2 regions of the Haemophilus sp. SZY H56 genome follow, and region 2 is predicted to be linked to the other one. Evidence: riboswitches for the same ligand, from Rfam matches in the RefSeq annotation. Region 2 holds a riboswitch; the other holds the start of a gene.
What was found. A riboswitch is a leader RNA that binds a small molecule or an ion and turns the genes downstream of it on or off. The one in region 2 is predicted to bind thiamine pyrophosphate.

Region 1 (5,558 bases), on a different contig from region 2:
TTGGGTTGATGTGTCACTAATAACATGGTGAGCTTTTTCTCTTCACATAATTGATCCATTAAATCCTGCATTTCAATGCGTAATTTAGGATCGAGTGCAGAAAAAGGCTCATCCAATAATAAAATGGGTTTATCTCGTAGCAAACAGCGCGCCAATGCCACTCGCTGTTTTTGTCCACCTGAAAGTGCGGTCGGTTTTCTCGTTAAAAAATCCTGTAAATTAACTGCTCTAGCAGCTTGTTCTACAAGGGCTTTTTCTTCTGCATTTAAGGCTAAATTCGGTTTTAAACCTAAAGCAATATTCTCTTCTACGGAAAGATGAGTAAAGAGATTGTTTTCCTGAAATAGCATGGAAACAGGGCGTTCAAAAGGTGCTGTTTTGGTATGATTTTCATCATTTAGACAAATCTCGCCACTATCGGCATATTCGAAACCGGCAATTAAATTCAGTAAGGTACTTTTTCCTGCGCCACTTTCACCAATGATGGCGATTTTTTCCTGGGCTTGAATATGTAAATCAAATACCATCGGCATGGATTGATAATTGAAGACCACATTATTTAATTTAATCATGTTGTTCCTTCTGCCCTTCAATAAACATAAATAAACCTAAACATAAGCCCAATAAAATCAATGCCGTCACTGCCGCTTCTTGGCTTCGATATTGTCCGATTTGTTGATAAAGCAAATGAGGCAACGAAGTGAAGTCAGGGCTACCAAATAAGGCTATCGCTGTAAAATCGCCGAGTGATAAAGTCGTTGCGAGTGCCAAGGCATATTTCAACGGGGCTTTTAGTAGCGGATATTCAATTAAACGAAAACGCTGCCAGCCTGTAATATTCAGCGATAAACAGAGTTTTTCATAATATTGCATCGATTGACTCATTGGTGTATTGAGAATTTTGAGCACAAATGGCAAGGCAGCCAAGGCGTTACAAACAGATACCACTACAAACAAATGCCCTGCTGAAAAATCAATATCTTGTAACCAAAGGAATAAGCCGACTGCTAAGACAATCGTTGGAATGGCTAAAATCATCATGCCCCCCGTTAAAATTAAGTGGGCTAATTTGGGATGAGATAACCATTGCAGTTGACGGGAAAGTAACAATAAGAAGAACCCAAATAATACCGATAAAATCCCTGCGGTCGGTGCCATGGTTAATGAATAAGCAAGCGCTTTCCATAATTGTGGGTTTTGCCAATAGCCAAATAATTGGGTAGCTGACAAACCTTGGAAAATAATATTGAATAAGGGACTTAAAATAAATAAGCACACCGAGAATAAGACAAAAACATGTCCAAATTTGACCGCTCTTGAAACAGGTAAAACCCATCGATAACGTTGCGAAATCTGCGTTTCAGGTGCTTTCGCCCAATATTGTGAAAGTGAAAATAATGCAAAACAAAATGCAAATTGTACCAACGCAAAAAATGCGGCTTTGGGTAAATCGAATTCAAAGAAAATGGCTTGGTAAATCGCGACTTCTAATGTGCTATTTTGCGGCCCGCCACCAAGCGCCAATACAATCGTAAAGCTAGTGAAACACAGCATAAAAATCAGTACAAAGGCAGACACGATTTGGCTTTTCAAATAAGGCCATTCAATTAAACGGAAAAATGTGAAACCTTTGATATTTAATTGTGCCGCGAGTTGATGCTGTTCGGTTGGTACACTTTGCAAAGCCTGCAAACTCATTCGTGCCGCTAAAGGAATATTAAAAAATAAATGGGCAATGAGAATGCCACTTAAACCATAAATGGAGGGTTTCCACGAAATACCTAAGGTTTGCAGCAGTTGTGTTAGCCAACCGGCTGTGCCATAAATACTAATCAAACCGAAAATAGCCAGTAATGCCGGCAAAACAAAGGTGAGGGAAAAAATACGTAAAATGAGCGATTTGCCTTTGAAATCTAAATAGAAAAAAGCGCGTGCAAATAAAGTACCAATTATGCTAGAAAGCAAGGCAGACAAGAATGCCTGCCCGACACTAAAGGCGATAACTTGATGCAAATAATCGTCTTTTAAGAAGTCAGATAAGGCATAATCACTTCCAACTGAAAAAACCGCAGAAAGTGAAAATCCATAGAGTAAAACAATGAAAAAAATGACCGCACTTCCGCCCAAATAATGGCGAGGACGAAAATGCGGATGTTGCAATAAGCTCATTAATACTATTTAGATAACGCTTTTTGCCATTGATTGATCCAGCCTTTCAGCTGCTCACTTGTTACCGTAGTAGTATCTAAAATACGCATTGATTTTGCGCGAGAATTAAGCGCATCAATATGACTTTCGATATTGGTCTCTACCACAGGTAACATCACATTATTTTTAGCAATATCCGCTTGAGCTTGCGGTGAAAGTAAGAATCCTAAAAATTCATCAGCACAGGCATTATTGCGGTTAGCCACTTTGGCTGCCACTTCAACTTGTAATACGCTCCCCTCTGCAAATTCTGTTGCCACATAATTATCTTTTTGTTCAGACAGAATATGGTAAATCGGTGAAGTATTGACGCTTAAAACCACATCACCTTCGCCTTTTAAGAAGGTCCCATAAGACTCAGTCCAACCTTTGGTGACCGTGACCGTATGTTTAGAAAGGGTTTTCCAGGCATTTGCTACATCTGCTTCTGGATAAACTGCATTCATCCAAAGCAATAATCCTCGTCCAATACTGCTTGTACGCGGATCTTGATATAACACTTTAAGATCTTGACGCTCAACTAATTCTTTTAAGCTTTTTGGTGGATTAGTCAGTTTATTTTTATCATAAATAAACGCATATTGCGCATAATCAAATGGTAAAAAAGTTTTATTTTTCCATTTAATCGGTAAGCGTAACTGGCTTAAATCCACTTTATTTGGCTCAAAAATATTGAGTTTTTGTGCTTCTTCAATTTGATAGCTATCTAAACCAAGTACCACGTCTGCTTTAATTTTTTTACCTTCTAGACGAACACGGTTAAACAAAGTGCCATTATTATCAAAAGCCACATAATTCAGCTTACATTGCGGGAATTGTTGTTCAAAAGCTGCTTTAACTTTTGGTCCAGCACTCCAATCAGCACTAAATGAATCATAAGTATAAACATCTAATGTTTGAGGTGCAGCAGCTTGTGCGAAAGCGGAAGCGGTAAAAAGTGCGGTTAAAATGGGAAGTGTTTTGTTCATTATGCGTTCTCCTTATTTTTGCATAACGAAACAGCATAATGGGATAATTAGTTTCCTACGCCAGCATTATCTGTTTCAGGTTCACGGGTGTTTCTCAGCCATTAATATTGGCACCCCGACTAAGTTCTACGTAGTCTAACGTAAGGGAATTTTATCAACAAGTTATTTAACTTAAAAATGTTAATCTGATCACATTTTTATAACAGGTTTATCATTTTTTGAGCAAAAGAAAACCTGCTAAAAAGCAGGTTTATCTTGGTAATCTATCGTCAATTAAGCTTGATGTTTAGCCGCAACTTCGCTTAATAAAGTTTGAAGTTCGCCCGTTTGGTACATTTCTAAAATAATATCACAACCACCAATTAATTCACCTTCTACCCATAATTGTGGGAAAGTTGGCCAGTTTGCATAAGCCGGTAATTCAGCACGAATATCTGGGTGTTGAAGAATATCAACATAGCCGAAAGGTACTTTGCAATTCATTAATACTTCAGATGCACGCGCAGAGAAACCACAAGAAGGCAATTTGGGAGAACCTTTCATGTAAATTAAAATTGGGTTTTCAGCGATTTGTTTTTTGATTTTGTCTAATGTTTCCATAATGTTCCTTGTTCAAATAAGTCTGAATAAGACGCTATTCTAGCATAAGATAGAACCTGAGTGAAAGACTTGGTCTTACCAACTTCCACCCGCTCCGCCGCCGCCAAAGCCACCGCCACCAAAGCCACCACCGGAAGAACCACCGCCACCGAAGCCTCCACCAAATCCGCCTCCGAAACCAGAACCGCCACCACGACGACGAGAAATCGTACTTTGACGAATGATTTTATTCAGTTGATCACGTTGATTCGGGCTAATATAGACTTCATCTTTGTGATATTGGAATTCACCAAATAATACAATAGCAATAAATGCCAATACCATTAAGAATGGGATGTACTTATCAAACGCATCTTCTTCAACTTGTGCTGCATCAAACTCGCCTTTACTTGCCGCAATAATTTGGTTTAAGCCATCATTAATACCTTGGGCATATTGACCTTGTTTAAATTGTGGCAAAATGGCCGAACGGATGACTTGCGATAAAAAAGCATCAGGCAATACACCTTCTAAACCTTGCCCTGTTGCGATAAAGACTTTTCGATCATCCTTCGCAATCAGCATCAACACGCCATTGTTCAGATTTTTACGTCCAATCCCCCATTTATCACCTAAAGCAAAGGTATAATCAGCAATTTCATATTCACCGGTTGTCGGAACCAAAACAACCGCGATTTGTGAACTCGTTTCTTTACTATAAGCAATTAGTTTATTTTCTAAAATTTGCTTATGTTCTGCAGAAAGCGTGTTGGTGTAATCGTTAATGTAATGAAAAGGATTTGGTGCAGGCGGAAATTCTGCCGCAACAACCATTTGAGCAAAAAAAATAAGGCTAAAAATAACCGCACTTTTCATAAAAGATAAAAGCTTAGCCATTAATAATTACCTCATTAGATAATTCATTCACATCATCAGGCTGAATAGGAAAATGGCGAGATAAAATATCACAGATACGATCAATCGCATCGACAATGCCCTGTGTATAAGCTTTTTGTTTAAACTGCTCAATCATTAAATCGCATTGTAACTGCCAATAAGCCACATCAACAAATTGATGAATGCCTTTATCACCTACGATTGCACAGAGATGATTTTTATATCCCACATAAATCAACACGGCATTTTGTGCCGCTGTTTTATGCATTTCCAGTTCATCAAATACTTCTAAAGCACGTTCCATCGCAGACAGTTGTGTTGAAACCTTGGGTACTTTGCGTTCAATATAAACACGTAACTCAGCCGAACTTAAGCTTTCGAGGCGACTAATCGCCGCCTCGATTTGCTTTTTATCTACCGGAATTCTGGAAAAGAATGGCATAGATAAACCTTAGTTAAAGTTTACAGTTGGTGCATTTTCTGAGCCAGCAGCTGATTTAAAATAAGGTTTTGCTTTAAAACCAAAAATCATTGCCGCTAATTTTGTTGGGAATTGACGTACTTTTTCATTATAAATACGCGCGGCTTCATTGAATTTATTACGAGCGACATTGATACGATTTTCTGTCCCTTCAAGTTGAGATTGTAAATTCATAAAGCCTTCATGAGCTTTTAATTGGGGGTATTGTTCTACCGAAACAAGTAAACGAGATAATGCTGAACCCACTTGATTTTGGTTTTGTTGGAATTCGTTTAATTGTTCTTCCGTTAAATTAGACGGGTCAATTTTAGTTTGTGTCGCTTTCGCACGAGCTTCGATTACATTAGTTAATGTTTGTTGTTCAAAGTTAGCTTGACCTTTCACTGTATTCACTAAGTTTGGAATTAAATCTGCACGACGTTGAT
Region 2 (5,558 bases):
CATAGTCTTTCAATTCAAGTGCTTTTGTAATCAACCCTTTCTGATGCATAAATTCCGCCATTTGTTGATAACGTTTAGCATCCAATTGACGGGGTTTCGTTGCTAATAAAGGTAGGGTATCTTTCCATGCTAATTGATTTAATTCTGTATTAAGTTCTTTTGGCTTATAGCTCACAAATGCTTGCCATGCTTCATCTGGATGGCTTTGTAGATAGGTTGTGGCTTGTTCAAGTGCGGTCAAAAAAGCGGAAATTTTTTTAGAGGCAAGATTGTTTCTGTTCGCCACTAAAATCAATTCATCATAAGCTGGCACACCATATTGTTCTGGGAAAAATGCCACGCCTTCTTGTTTTTCTAAATGGATCTGATTCAGTTCGAAATTACGAAATGCCCCGATGACCGCATCGACTTGTCCGGTTAAAAGAGAAGGGGAAAGTGACCAATTCACATTCACTAATTTTACGTCTTGGTTGCTGAGTCCGATGGAATGGAGCATGGTATCGAGCAACACATCTTCAAAGCCACTGACTGAATAGCCTACTTTTTTCCCTTTCAGATCGGCAAGCGTTTTGATATTGCTATTTTTTAGAACCACTACGCTATTTAATGGGCTGGAAATCAGAGAGCCTACACGTACTAAAGGTAATCCTTCAGCAACTTGTTGATAAAGTTGAGGTTGATAATTAATAGCTAAGTCCACTTTTCCTGCGGCAACTAATTTAGGCGGTAATGATGGATCGGCGGGTTCGATAATGTCGACGTCTAAGTTATTTTTTTCAAAAAAGCCTTTTTGTTGCGCGACAATGATTGCGGCGTGATCAGGATTTACATACCAATCAAGCATTAAGCTGATTTTCTCTTTTGCTAAGCTGGAAAAGCTGGCGGTGAGTCCAATTAAAAGACTGAAATAACGGATGATTTTCTTCATTTTTGTCTCCTTTTGTCATGAAGTGTTAAACGTTCCAAATAAAACGGCGTAGTAGCCAATCAATGCTGAAATATAAACAAAGTGAAATTGCCACTAAGATCAGCAATGCGGCAAACATTAAATCTACCTGCATACGGGCGTTGGCATGAATCATCAAATAGCCAAGCCCTTCTGATGAACCCACCCATTCTCCAATTACAGCGCCAATTGGTGCGACTGAAACAGCAATGCGAAAGCCTGATGCAAATGCGGGTAAAGCAGCTGGTAAACGTACTTTAAGTAATAAACGCCAAGGGGATGGCTTGAATGTTTTGGCGAGATCAATCCAAGCTTTAGGTGTATTGCGTAAGCCATCGTAACAAGCTGCAGTTACAGGGAAATAGATAATGAGAATAGCCATAACAATTTTTGACGGCATGCCATAACCTAGCCAAAGTACGAGTATCGGAGCGATAGCAAAAACAGGAATTGCTTGAGAAATCACTAAAACCGGTAACAGTAAGGACGATATTTTAGGCGAAAAAGAGAGCAATAGGGCTGATGACAATCCAAAAAGAAAACCCAGTAGCAGCCCTAAGCCAATTTCAATTAAGGTGATTAGTGTATGTTGCCAAAGTAGTTCTGAATGAGAAGTTAATTGCAACCATACAGCTTGTGGAGAAGGAAATATGTAATGGGGAAAATCACCGAATACACCAATAAGTTGCCATAGACAAAGCAATATAACTCCAATAAAGAGCGGTTTAAGAAGGTTAAGTTTCATCTTTTTCCCTCTAATAACTCGTTCAATAATTGCTGTTGGAGCATCCACAAATTATTTTGGTTTAGATCTCGTGGTGCTTTACCTTCAGGTTTTATAACATCGGATAATGCTGATTGATTAGGCTGCGGTGAACGTAATACAAAAATACGTTGGCTTAAGCGTAATGCTTCTTGAGGATCATGGGTAACTAATAATACTGATTTATTTTTTAATAGTTCATAGGCCAAGTTTTGTAATTGGTAACGACTAATCGCATCAAGGGCAGAGAATGGTTCATCAAGTAAAACTAAATCAGCGTTTTGCATTAATACTCGAGCGAGCGCCACTCTTTGTTTTTGCCCTCCAGATAATTGAGCACTGTTTTTATGCAGATGCTCTGACATACCCACTTGTTCAAGTAATACTTTGGCTCGAATAGTGGTTTTTGCAGATTTATTTCCAAATAGTACGTTTTCTAATTGGACGTTATCAACAATTGAAAGCCAAGGATAAAGGGTATCTTTTTGCGGTAACCATGCCACTCGAATATGAGGATGGGAGGTGATATTGCCTTGAACTTTTCCTGGTATTTCAAGCCCTGCAATTAATCTCAAAAGCGTTGATTTACCTACACCAGAGCAGCCAAGTAAACTGACCCACTCATTAGGCAAAAGCGTTAAATCAAGGTGTTCAAATAGTACTTGCTCTCCAAAAGCAAGACTAAGATCCTGAATATTCACCATAGCATTAACCTAAGGATTAATAACCAAAGGTAACGGCAGAAAAGGAGTAAAAATAGGTATGAAGAATGAGAAAATATTTTGGCATATTAGTTTCCTACGTCAGTACTAACTGTTTCAGGTTCACGGGTATCATCTCAGCCACCTTGTGGCACCCCGACTAAAATTTGAAATAATTTTATATCGCAATTAAGAATAAAACAATAGGAAATGATATTAACTTTAGTTTAGATTTTTTTGTTTAGTCCTCAGGAGTCAATTTAAGTAATGAAAATAATAAGTTAAATTATAGACTCACTTTTCAAGTGTTATATTCAACGTTCTAGAAATGACTCCTTACCTTGTAAAATAAGACAACAAAAGTATTTATAATAAAAAACTAGATTCTCTATAAGCATATAATATATTATTAGTCCTTTAATTTGCTTTTCCATAAGTTGCTTGCCGGATTATAAAAATTTCTGACATCATGAATATCCCCTTGAATTCAAAGCTCTTCAAAGGTTTTAGTGTTTCAAGTGATAATATTTTTTCTACAGAAAAGTTATACCATCAATCTTGAGCGTACTTTTCTCATCATAAAGGAGAAACTATGTTAAGTTATCGCCACAGTTTTCATGCTGGCAACCACGCCGATGTGCTTAAGCACATTGTACTAATGCTGATTCTAGAAGATCTTTCACTAAAAGAAAAAGGTTTCTACTATCTCGACACCCATTCAGGTGTTGGCCGTTATCGCTTAAGTTCTAACGAATCAGAAAAAACCGGCGAATACAAAGAGGGAATTGGAAGACTTTGGGAAAGAACAGATTTACCCGAAGAGATTGCTCGCTACGTGGATCTCATTAAAAAGATCAATTATGGGGGTAAAGAATTACGCTATTATGCGGGTTCACCAATGATTGCTGCACAATTATTGCGTCCTCAAGATCGTGCATTACTGACAGAATTACACCCAAGCGATTTTCCATTATTACGCAATAATTTTAAAGAGTTTAAGAATATCACAACAAAATCAGAAAATGGTTTCCAACAACTCAAAGCCACACTTCCACCCAAAGAACGCAGAGGTTTGGTGCTTATTGATCCACCTTATGAATTAAAAGAAGATTATGATTTGGTGGTGAAAGCTATAGAAGAGGGTTATAAGCGCTTTGCGACAGGCACTTATGCGATTTGGTATCCCGTGGTACTTCGCCAGCAGACAAAACGCATTTTTAAAGGATTAGAAGCGACAGGGATTCGTAAAATTCTGAAAATTGAATTGGCTGTTCGCCCTGATAGTGATCAACGTGGTATGACCGCGAGTGGAATGGTGGTGATTAATCCACCTTGGCAATTAGAACAGCAAATGAAAGCTATTTTGCCTTATTTGACCCAAACGCTCGTCCCTGAAGGTACAGGAAGTTGGACAGTGGAATGGATTGTGCCGGAATAATCCATTCCAAAACCTTGGTCAAAATGACCGCACTTTTAAATTTTAATTTTATTGGAATACAACACTAAACAAAGTGCAATAACCATAATTAAAATCGCGCCTGCGAATAAGATGGTATCAACTGAGCTTTCATGATTCACAATAATCAAACGCAACATGGCCGTAATCCCTGCGTAAATAAAATAGCGTAAAGGAAAGTGATAGCCACTTTTAAAATATTGCACAATAAGGCCAATAAAACCGAAGTATAAGAAAAACATCACGGCTTGTTCAGCGACTTCATAAGGCACAACGCTTGATGTATTAAATACCATAATCGCTAAAGTGTACGTGATTTTAGCTAAAGCAATAATCAACACTAAAGCCAACGCGATAAGCGAAAAGCTTAATACTACTTTTAATACACCTGTCACTACTCGAGGCAGCTTTTCTAGTTCTTGAGATTCTTCCATAAAGTTCCTTTTTTGTTTTTAAATGACGAAAGTTGCGTATTTTAAAGGAATGTGATTTCGCGGTAAATAACCAAATTTAATCAAATAAAAAAGGCAGATATTTCTGCCTTTTCTTTTTTACATAAATGAATAATTACTCATCTAAGAAACTTCTCAATGTTTCTGAACGACTTGGATGACGTAGTTTACGTAATGCTTTCGCTTCAATCTGACGAATACGCTCACGGGTTACATCAAATTGTTTACCCACTTCTTCAAGTGTATGGTCGGTATTCATATCAATACCAAAACGCATACGTAACACTTTCGCTTCACGAGGAGTTAAACCTTCTAACACTTCATGAGTTGCCACTTTTAAGCTTTGTGCGGTTGCTGAATCTAATGGCAATTCAAGGGTTGAATCCTCAATGAAGTCACCTAAATGTGAATCATCGTCATCACCGATTGGGGTTTCCATTGAAATTGGCTCTTTCGCAATTTTAAGCACTTTACGGATTTTATCTTCTGGCATTCCCATGCGTTCAGCAAGCTCTTCTGGCGTCGCTTCACGTCCCATCTCTTGTAACATTTGACGAGAAATACGATTTAATTTATTAATCGTTTCAATCATATGAACAGGAATACGGATTGTGCGCGCTTGGTCTGCAATGGAACGCGTAATTGCCTGACGAATCCACCAGGTTGCATAGGTGGAGAATTTATAACCACGACGGTATTCAAATTTATCTACCGCTTTCATCAAACCGATATTCCCTTCTTGAATTAAATCCAAGAATTGTAAACCTCGGTTTGTATATTTTTTCGCAATAGAAATCACCAAACGTAAGTTGGCTTCAACCATTTCTTTTTTTGCACGGCGAGCTTTTTGTTCACCACGAGATACCGCATCACAAATCTCACGCATTTGTTGGATGGTAAGATTGGTATTTTGCTCAATATTCGCTAAGTTACCTAAAGATAAACGGATACGTTCTTCATATTTTGGTAAACGTTTTGCCCAAGCTTTCGTTGATTTTAATGCTTTTGCTACCCATGCATCACTGCTGCCATTCGCAACAATAAGCGCCTCAAATTCATCTTTTGGCATACCTGCAATATCAACTAATACTTTTTGTAGTTGACGCTCTTCTGCACGTACACGTTTCATCATATTCTTCATTGATAAAACAAGCGTATCGAATTGTTTAGGCACTAAACGGAATTGTTTAAAAATATCTGCGAGTAAAGCAATTTGATCTTTTGCGCGTTTACCACTGCG

Region 1: it holds a riboswitch for thiamine pyrophosphate, as region 2 does, so the genes downstream of both, thiB (thiamine ABC transporter substrate binding subunit) here and ACXVWP_RS05030 (ABC transporter ATP-binding protein) in region 2, are expected to answer to the same signal.

Annotation. Positions count from the first base shown of each region.
Region 1 covers NZ_JBTGNX010000011.1:44,820-50,377, forward strand. Annotated here, with positions in the region: gene thiQ (thiamine ABC transporter ATP-binding protein) at 1-572, opposite strand, end outside; gene thiP (thiamine/thiamine pyrophosphate ABC transporter permease ThiP) at 565-2,169, opposite strand; gene thiB (thiamine ABC transporter substrate binding subunit) at 2,175-3,176, opposite strand; TPP riboswitch at 3,212-3,304, opposite strand; gene grxD (Grx4 family monothiol glutaredoxin) at 3,450-3,776, opposite strand; gene ACXVWP_RS08760 (TPM domain-containing protein) at 3,852-4,652, opposite strand; gene ACXVWP_RS08765 (TPM domain-containing protein) at 4,645-5,094, opposite strand; gene ACXVWP_RS08770 (LemA family protein) at 5,104-5,558, opposite strand, start outside.
Region 2 covers NZ_JBTGNX010000005.1:67,671-73,228, forward strand. Annotated here, with positions in the region: gene ACXVWP_RS05020 (ABC transporter substrate-binding protein) at 1-928, opposite strand, end outside; gene ACXVWP_RS05025 (ABC transporter permease) at 954-1,691, opposite strand; gene ACXVWP_RS05030 (ABC transporter ATP-binding protein) at 1,688-2,413, opposite strand; TPP riboswitch at 2,488-2,579, opposite strand; gene ACXVWP_RS05035 (23S rRNA (adenine(2030)-N(6))-methyltransferase RlmJ) at 3,003-3,848, shown strand; gene psiE (phosphate-starvation-inducible protein PsiE) at 3,884-4,300, opposite strand; gene rpoD (RNA polymerase sigma factor RpoD) at 4,434-5,558, opposite strand, start outside.